DNA from 2 places in the Faunimonas sp. B44 genome. Region 2 is predicted to be linked to the other one. Evidence: predicted binding sites of a transcription regulator. Region 2 holds the regulator's gene; the other holds the start of a gene.

Region 1 (4,416 bases), on a different contig from region 2:
GTGTCGCGCGTCAGCTGGATCTCGTCCTCAATGATATCGACGCGCAGGAGCACCCGCTTGCGCGGATCCATGGTCGTCTCCTTCAGCTGCTGCATCGGCATCTCGCCGAGGCCCTTGAAGCGGCTGATCTCGATCTTGCCGCGGCCGTCGAACTCCTTGGCGATCAGTTCGTCCCGGTGGGCATCGTTGCGGGCGTAGAGCACCTTCGGCCCCTGCGCGATCCGGAACAGCGGGGGCACCGCCATGAAGAGGTGGCCCTGGCGGATGAGCTCCGGCATTTCGCGGTAGAAGAAGGTGATGAGCAGCGAGGCGATGTGCGCGCCGTCGACGTCGGCATCCGTCATGATGACGATCTTGCCGTAGCGCAGGTCGGCCTCGCGGTAGCGCGCCCCGGTGCCGCAGCCGAGCGCCTGCACCAGGTCGGCGAGCTGCTGGTTCTGAACGAGCTTCTCGCGGCCGGCATTGGCGACGTTCAGGATCTTGCCCCGAAGCGGCAGGATCGCCTGGGTCTTCCGGTCGCGCGCCTGCTTCGCGGAGCCCCCGGCCGAGTCGCCCTCCACGATGAAGAGCTCGGTCATGTCGCGGTTTGACGAGCTGCAGTCCGCGAGCTTGCCCGGCAGCCGCAGCTTCTGCGTCGCGGTCTTGCGGGCGACCTCCTTCTCCCGCCGGCGGGCGAGACGCTCGTCGGCGCGCTCGATCACCCAGTCGAGCAGCTGCCCGGCCTGGTTCGGGGAGGCGGTGAGCCAGTGCTCGAAGGAATCGCGGACGGCGTTCTCGACGAGGCGCGCGGCCTCTCCGGTCGCCAGCCGGTCCTTGGTCTGGCCGACGAATTCCGGCTCGCGAATGAAGACGGAGAGCATGCCGGCGCATGCGACGAGAATGTCGTCGGACGTGATGTTGGCCGCCCGCTTGTTGCCGGTCATGTCGGCATAGTTCTTGAAGCCGCGCAGCAGCGCGCTGCGCAGTCCCGCCTCGTGCGTGCCGCCTTCCGGCGTCGGGATGGTGTTGCAGTAGGAGCGCAGGAAGCCGTCGCCGGGATACCAGGCGATCGCCCATTCCACCGCGCCGTGGCCGCTCTGCTGTTTCGTGCGCCCGGCGAAGATCTCCTGCCCGACCAGCGTCTCGCCCTGGAGCTCCGCGGTGAGATAGTCCTTCAGCCCGCCCGGGAAGCGGAACACCGCCTTCTCCGGCACCTCGGCCTTGCCGGCGACGAGGGCAGGGGCGCAGGACCAGCGGATCTCGACGCCGCCGAAAAGGTAGGCCTTTGAGCGCGCGGTCCGGAACAGGCGCTCCGGGTCGAAGGCCGCGCCCGCCCCGAAGATCTCGGGGTCCGGCTTGAAGCGGACGCGGGTTCCCCGGCGGTTCTGGACGTCGCCGACGGCTTCGAGCTTCGTCTCCGCCTTGCCGCGCGCGAAGACCTGCCGGTAGAGCTTGCGGTCCCGCGCGACCTCGACCTCCAGCCATTCCGACAGCGCGTTCACCACCGAGATGCCGACGCCGTGGAGCCCGCCGGAGGTCTCGTACACCTTGGAATCGAACTTTCCGCCGGCATGGAGGGTGGTCATGATCACCTCCAGCGCGGACTTGTCCCTGAACTTCGGATGAGGATCGACCGGGATGCCGCGGCCGTTGTCGGTGACCGAGAGCACCCCGTCGGCATCGAGGTCGACCTCGATCCAGGAGGCGTGGCCGGCCACCGCCTCGTCCATGGAATTGTCGATCACCTCGGCGAAGAGGTGGTGCAGCGCCTTCTCGTCCGTTCCGCCGATATACATGCCGGGCCGGCGGCGGACCGGCTCGAGGCCCTCGAGGACCTCGATGTCGGCGGCGGTATAGGCGTCTCCGTTCGCGGCGGGCACCCGCTCGGCCTTGCGGGACGGCTTCGCCCGCGGCGCTTCGGCGAGCGGCTCGGGGGCGGAGAAGAGGTCTTCCGGTCTATCCATCCGGTCTACGTGGGCAATCCGAATCAGTGGTGCAGTGTGACATGCGCGCGCCCTGCATTCGACCGGGTTCGGTCTTTGTTCCGCAGCGCGTGGCCCGGAGGAATAGACCGCACGGCGTGATGCGTCCACCCGGGACGCCGGCCTGTCCGCAGAATCCCCGCGCACGGCGATGGGCGACGGCGGATATCGGCCTGGGAACCCAGCCTTCAGACGGCCGTCTCCGGCCAGAACGCCCAGACCAGGAGCGCTGCCGCCGCGATCCAGATGGCGACGATGATTGCCGCCGCCGCACGGCTCTTCGGCCGCCCTTCCGCGGCAGCGGCGGCCGCCCGGTGCTCCGCCATGAGGTCGGGCGGCACGAGCTTCACCGCCAGGAGGATGCCGAGCGGGACGATGACGAGGTCGTCGAGATAGCCGAGGACGGGCACGAAATCGGGGATGAGATCGATCGGGCTCAGCGCATAGCCCGCCACGGCCGCCGCGACGGCTTTCGCGTACCAGGGCACACGCCGGTCGCGGGCGGCAAGGTAAAGGGCGACGACGTCCCGCCTGATGCGTAGCGCCCAGGACTTGAGAGAAGCCAGCGCGGCCACGCCTGCACCTAACTGACGCCGACTGCGGGCGCATCCGTCCGCGCCGGGAGCCGCGATCGATCCTGCAATGGGGTGTGGGGGAATGGGCGCCTGCTCTGCTTTCGACGCCGGGCGCCGATTGCCGGGGCTCGTCCGCGCGGGGTTGGGCGCGATCCGCCCGTCATGGCAGCGGGGGTGTTCAAACGAGGGGTGTCAAAAAGGGAAGCGTCCAAACGAAAGGCGGTTCCAAGGCCCTGGCCGGCGCCTTCGAACCGCCTCTGTCCGGGTTCCGGCGAATGACTCCCACCATTTCGCGGGGTCCGGTGCATTCTGGACCCATCAAGAAGTCGTGCCTACCGGATGGTGTTAAGCAACGCATCCGCACGCAACCGATTTCGCTGCTGTTCGCTCGAAGAGAGCGCTCAAACCTCCTCTTGTTGGCAGCAACTACAAAGATATCGCGCGGCTCAAGAGAATTGAATTGTAGTGCTGGATCTGGCCGACTGGACAGGCTGACTGAGAGCTTACCCAACCGGCCTCCGCTGGCCCGGAGGATTCATTTTCGTAGACCTCCTTTCATCGGATGAGGCGAGTGTACGCGCGTGAGCGCGGGCGTCAAGCGCCGCCTTGACGCAACGTAAGCTGCTGCCGCCGTCAGCGGTCGATGCGGCTGGTGAACCAGCGGGTCAGGCGGTTCCAGACATCGGCCTTGCCGACCTGGTCCTCGACGCCGTGCTCGAGGTTCGGATTGTCGTTGATCTCGATGATGTAGACGCCGTTCTGCGTTTCCTTCAGGTCGACGCCGTAGAGCCCGTCGCCGATCAGGCTCGCCGCGCGCACCCCGGCGTCGAGCACCTCGGGCGGCACGCGGTCGAGCGGGAAGGTGCGGAAGCGGCCTTCCTCGGCCGTGCCGTCGGCGCGGTGGTGGACGATCTGCCAGTGCCTCTTCGCCATCCTGTACTGGCACACGAAGAGCGGCTGGCCGGAGAGCACGCCGACCCGCCAGTCGAACTGGGTCGGCACGAACTTCTGGGCGAGGAGCACGTCCGTCTCCTTGAAGAACTCGCTGACGATCGCCTTCAGCTCCGCCATCGAATCCGCCTTGCGGACGCCGCGGCTGAACGAGCCGTCGGGGATCTTCACCACGACCGGAAAGGCGAGCTGGTCGGCGACCTGCGCGAGATCCCCGTCCTCCTGGATCACGATCGTGTCCGGCACCGGCAGGCCGGCATGGGTGAGCCGCTCCCAAAGATAGACCTTGTTCGTGCAGCGGATCATGGAGACCGGATCGTCGATCACCGGCATCCCTTCCTGCGCGGCGCGCCGGGCGAAACGGTAGGTGTGGTTCCGGATCGAGGTCGTTTCCCGGATGAAGAGCGCGTCGAACTCGGCGAGCCTGGCGAGGTCCTTCTTCGCGATCGGTTCGACTTCGACCCCGAACGGCGCCGCCAGCTTCGCCCAATGGCGCAGCGTCTCGGGGCTGCTCGGCGGCAGCTGTTCCTTGGGGTCGTAGAGGACCGCCACGGAATAGCGCGGCGCGTTGCGGGCCTTGGGCGCGCGCCACTTCCGCGCCGTGTAGGTCTTCAGGGCGTCGCTGAAGAGCGTCTTCTGCTCCGCCTTGAACTTGCCGAGTGGGGTGAGCTCGATCTTCTGGATCCGGTGCCACTCCCCGGGCTTCAGCGTGACGGTCAGCGCGGGCGCCCGGAACCAGTCGAAGAGGAGTTGCCCGAAGGCGGCGAAGCGGGCGTCGTCCGTCCTGCCGAAGGCGACGAACAGCGATTTCGGCATGTCCTCGCCGACGTGCCTGGCATTCTGGTTGAGGCATTCCTCAAGTTCCGGCAGCGCGTGGACGTAGTGCGAGCGGCTGCGCAGGTCGAGGATGGTCTCCACGCTCGGGAGCA
Region 2 (4,416 bases):
AACTCAGCCACCTCTCGCGCGATGGCGAGGCGCACATGGTGGATGTCGGCGACAAGGCGGTCACGCGGCGGACCGCGCGGGCGACCGGGGCCGTGCGCATGGCGCCGGCGACGCTCGACCTGATCCTCGCCGGCAACGCCAAGAAGGGCGACGTCGTCGCGGTCGCCCGGATCGCCGGCATCATGGCCGCCAAGCGGACGCACGAGCTGATCCCCCTCTGCCACCCGCTGCCGCTGACGCAGGTCACGCTGGAGATCGCGCCCGACCCGGCGCTGCCGGGCCTGCGCGTCGCGGCAACCGCCCGCGTCGACGGCAGGACGGGCGTCGAGATGGAGGCGCTGACCGCCGTCTCCGTCGCCTGCCTGACGATCTACGACATGGCCAAGGCGGTCGACCGGGGCATGGTGATCGAGGCTGTGAAGGTGGAGGAGAAGACCGGCGGCCGGTCCGGCGACTGGCACGCTCCGGAGCACGGCCCGTGAGCCTGATCCCGGTCGAGGACGCCCTCGCCCGTCTCCTCGCCGGGGTCGCGCCGACGCCGGCCGAGGACCTGCCGCTCGGCGAGGCGGCCGGCCGGGTGCTCGCGGCGGATATCGCGGCGGCGCGGACGCAGCCGCCGTTCCCGGCCTCGGCGATGGACGGCTACGCCGTGCGCGCCGCCGATGTCGCCGTCGGAACGCCGCTTCGGGTGATCGGCGAATCGCGCGCCGGCCGGCGCTTCGAGGGAAACCTGGGTCCGCACCAGACGGTGCGCATCTACACCGGAGCGCCCGTTCCGCCGGGAGCCGACGCCATCCTGATCCAGGAAGACGCTGATCCTTCCGGAGACGGCGGCATCGTTCCGCGCGACACCGTCTCGCCCGGCCAGTTCGTCCGCCCCGCCGGGCTCGACTTCGCGGAAGGCGAGGTCCTCCTCCGCGCCGGCCGCCGCCTCGATCCCCGTGCCGTGGCGCTCTGCGCGGCGATGAGCCGGGCGGGCGTCCCGGTGCGGCGGCGGCCGCGGGTGGCGATCCTCTCGACGGGCGACGAGCTCGTCCCGCCGGACGCGGAGCCCGGGCCGGATCAGATTGTTTCCTCTAACAATTTCGGCTTGGCCGCACTGGTCCGGGAGGCCGGCGGCGAGGCGCTCGACCTCGGCATCGCGGCCGACGACCTCGACGCCATCGGACACGCCGCCGGACTCGCCGTCGACGCCGACATCCTGGTCGTCACCGGCGGCGCCTCGGTCGGCGACCACGACCTCGTGCAGCCGGCGCTCGTCGCCCGCGGCATGACCCTCGACTTCTGGAAGATCGCCATGCGGCCCGGCAAGCCGCTCATGGTCGGCAGCCTCGCCGGCATGCGCGTGCTCGGCCTGCCCGGCAACCCGGTCTCCACCATGGTCTGCGCCGAGATCTTCCTGCGCCCGCTCCTGAAGGCGATGCTCGGGCAGCCGCCGCAGGCGCCGGCGGAGGCCGCGATCCTCGGCGCCACCATGAAGGCGAACGACCGCCGCCAGGACTATGTCCGCGCGCGGCTGGAGCCAAGCGGCGGCCGGCTCGTCGCGGTGCCGTTCCCGCGCCAGGATTCCTCCATGCTGGCGACGCTCGCCGCCGCCGACGCGCTGATCGTCCGCCCGCCCTTCGCGCCGGCGGCCGCGGCGGGCGACGCGGTCGCCATCCTCCGCCTCGACCGCTGACGGCGGACTTGCGGAACAGGGCATGAACGACTAGTCTCCGTTCGTGATTTGTACGCGGGCCGCCCGCATCCCACGCCCAGGGGACACCGATGCTCACGAGAAAGCAGCTCGAGCTTCTGCTCTTCATCAACGAGCGCCTGAAGGAGAGCGGCGTCCCGCCCTCCTTCGACGAGATGAAGGACGCCCTCGACCTGAAGTCCAAGTCGGGCATCCACCGCCTCATCACCGCGCTCGAGGAGCGCGGCTTCATCCGCCGCCTGCCGAACCGCGCCCGCGCGCTCGAAGTCCTCAAGCTGCCCGAGGCGGTGCAGGCGGGGGCGGCGCGCCAGCGCGGCTTCCGGCCGAGCGTGATCGAGGGCCGGCTCGGCCGGGCGCCCGACGCCTCCGCCGCGCCGCCGCAGCCGCGGAGCGACGAGCCGCAGGGCGATGCGATCGGCATCCCGGTCATGGGCCGGATCGCGGCCGGCGTGCCGATCTCGGCCATCCAGAACCATACGAGCACGATCAGCCTGCCGCCCGACATGCTCGCCGGCGGCGAGCATTTCGCGCTCGAGGTGCGCGGCGATTCCATGATCGAGGCCGGCATCCACGACGGCGACGTGGTGGTGATCCGCAGGCAGGACACGGCGAATTCCGGCGACATCGTCGTCGCCCTCATCGACGACGAGGAGGCGACGCTGAAGCGGCTGCGCAAGAAGGGCGCCTCGATCGCGCTGGAGGCCGCCAACCCGGCGTACGAGACGCGCATCTTCGGCCCCGACCGCGTCCAGATCCAGGGCCGCCTCGCCGCCCTCCTCCGCCGGTATTGACGAGCGGGCAGGCTGCCGTTCCGGGAGAAGCGCTCCGGACATGGTCGCGTTCATGCGGGACCGGCGTCACCTGAACCGAGCGGTTCCGGGGCGGGTCGCGCTGCGATCGACTTGACCGTATGAGTGAACGGGAGGGTATTCACCGGGATCGACGGGCGGCCATGAGATCGTTCTTGATGCGGCGCGTCAGGAGAGGCGCGGCAGCGCGGGGGCGCTTCGGGACTTGCGCGCGCGCCGTCGTGTTCGCGGCGGCTGCACTGACTGCCAGCGTCGGGCACGCCGATCTCAGATACGAACTCATCGACTTGCCAGGGCTCCGCGCGCTGATGGTGTCTGGGCCCATCGATGCTTCCGACGATCTGGGCGTTTTTGCAGCAGAGGTGCGCCGCCGCGACCCCGAGGTCATCGTCTTCAACTCCCCCGGCGGCAGCGTGATGAAGGCGATGGAGCTTGGGCGGATGATACGGGTGTTCCGGCTGAACACCGTGCAGCCGAGGGCAGCGGACTGCGCGTCAGCCTGCGCCCTCGCCTTCCTTGGTGGTGTGAACCGGGCCGCCGAGCCCGGGGCTATCGGTGTCCACAAGTCGTCATTCAGCCATGGCGCCAGGCTCTCCGCCGCCGATGCCGTCTCATCCGTGCAGCAGCTTACCGCCGAAGTGATCGCGTACATCATCGAGATGGGCGCGGATCCGAGCCTGCTTCAGCTCTCACTCCGCTACGAAGCAAACGACATCCGATACCTCTCCATGAGCGAGATGCAGCAATATGGAATCGTATCGGGAGGTGCGCCTGGCTTCGCTGCGCGTCCGCCGAGATCGGACGATCCGGGTGCCGGGGGGCGGGGCGAGGAGTTGCAAGGCCGCGCGCGTTCGGGCCGCGTACGGCACCCGAAAGGGTTCGCCGAGGTGAAGGTCCGCCCGGACGACAAGGCTGCGGCGCGCGTTCAACTCGCCAACCACACGCCGATCAAGATCGTTGCCGACCAGAATCGATGGTACGAAGTCGATGCCAGCGGCGTTACCGGCTTCATGCATCATACCTGGGTCTTCGTGGATCAGTACGAGCAGGGTCCATTCGACTCGCGCTATATCCAGGTGAAGAGCTTCGACAACATTGCCCAGCTTCGGGACTATGCACGGCAGTCGCCATTCCCGTTGGCGGGGTACCTGGCGACGAACGGCTGGTATGCCGCGACTTTGGCGCAGCGGTTCGCGGCCGACAAGGCGGCTGCCATCCTGCGGGACCTCAAATCGGCCAGGCAGGTGCCACCCGATTCCATCATCACCTATGGAAACACCTACGTCCGAAAGGTCTGCTGCGACTAGCTGGTCGCGTGCTCGCGATTTGCATCCAGGTGGGGCACTCCACGCTCGAACGGCGCCATCGTTAGGCGCGCCTTCCCCGCTTCGCATTCTTCAACGCAGCGGATAGCACCTCGGGATCGTCGATGGCGTCCATTTCGACCACCACGCTCAGAACGTCGTTCATCCGCGTCTGCCATCGCGGTCCTGTCGCCTTGAAGGCGTCCACGATCCGTGGGTCAACGCGGATCTGCACGCGCTGCTTCAAGGGCTTGCTCTGCTGCGGGCCGCGCTGACCGGGCCGGCGCGCGGGGAGGATCCCGGCCAGGTCGGCGGGCAGCACCTCGCAGGCCGGCCGCATTGCGCGGAATGTCCTCAGTCTTGAACTCGCGGACTTCACCGCTCTCGTTCGTCAGTGGTTTGCTGCTCATACCGATGGCTCTCCTTCGCGTTCGCCTTGCGGAAGTTAATCACCCGGATGCCGCCCACGATCGGTGTGAAGCACAAGACATGTAGCCGACCGCCGAGGAAGCCCAGTGCCACGAATCAGCGCTCGCGGTAGTCACGACGGTCATCCGCGAAAGCCAGCTCAGTTCATATCAAAGGGTCAAACACCGATGAGGTTGAA

What was found. The regulator LexA, encoded in region 2, represses DNA repair genes until DNA is damaged. The targets are predictions, from matches to a motif close to TGTTCNNNNTGTGTTCNG.
Positions count from the first base shown of each region.
Region 1: a site for LexA is predicted at 2,009-2,026, ahead of parE (DNA topoisomerase IV subunit B). Genes of this name have one in related genera too.

Region 1 covers NZ_JBQYEX010000002.1:395,682-400,097, reverse strand. Annotated here, with positions in the region: gene parE (DNA topoisomerase IV subunit B) at 1-1,943, opposite strand, end outside; gene ACUN0C_RS05105 (YkvA family protein) at 2,150-2,536, opposite strand; gene ACUN0C_RS05100 (RimK family protein) at 3,170-4,416, opposite strand, start outside.
Region 2 covers NZ_JBQYEX010000018.1:5,171-9,586, reverse strand. Annotated here, with positions in the region: gene moaC (cyclic pyranopterin monophosphate synthase MoaC) at 1-482, shown strand, start outside; gene ACUN0C_RS18230 (molybdopterin molybdotransferase MoeA) at 479-1,678, shown strand; gene lexA (transcriptional repressor LexA) at 1,768-2,487, shown strand; gene ACUN0C_RS18220 (SH3 domain-containing protein) at 2,661-3,812, shown strand; gene ACUN0C_RS18215 (BrnA antitoxin family protein) at 3,874-4,149, opposite strand.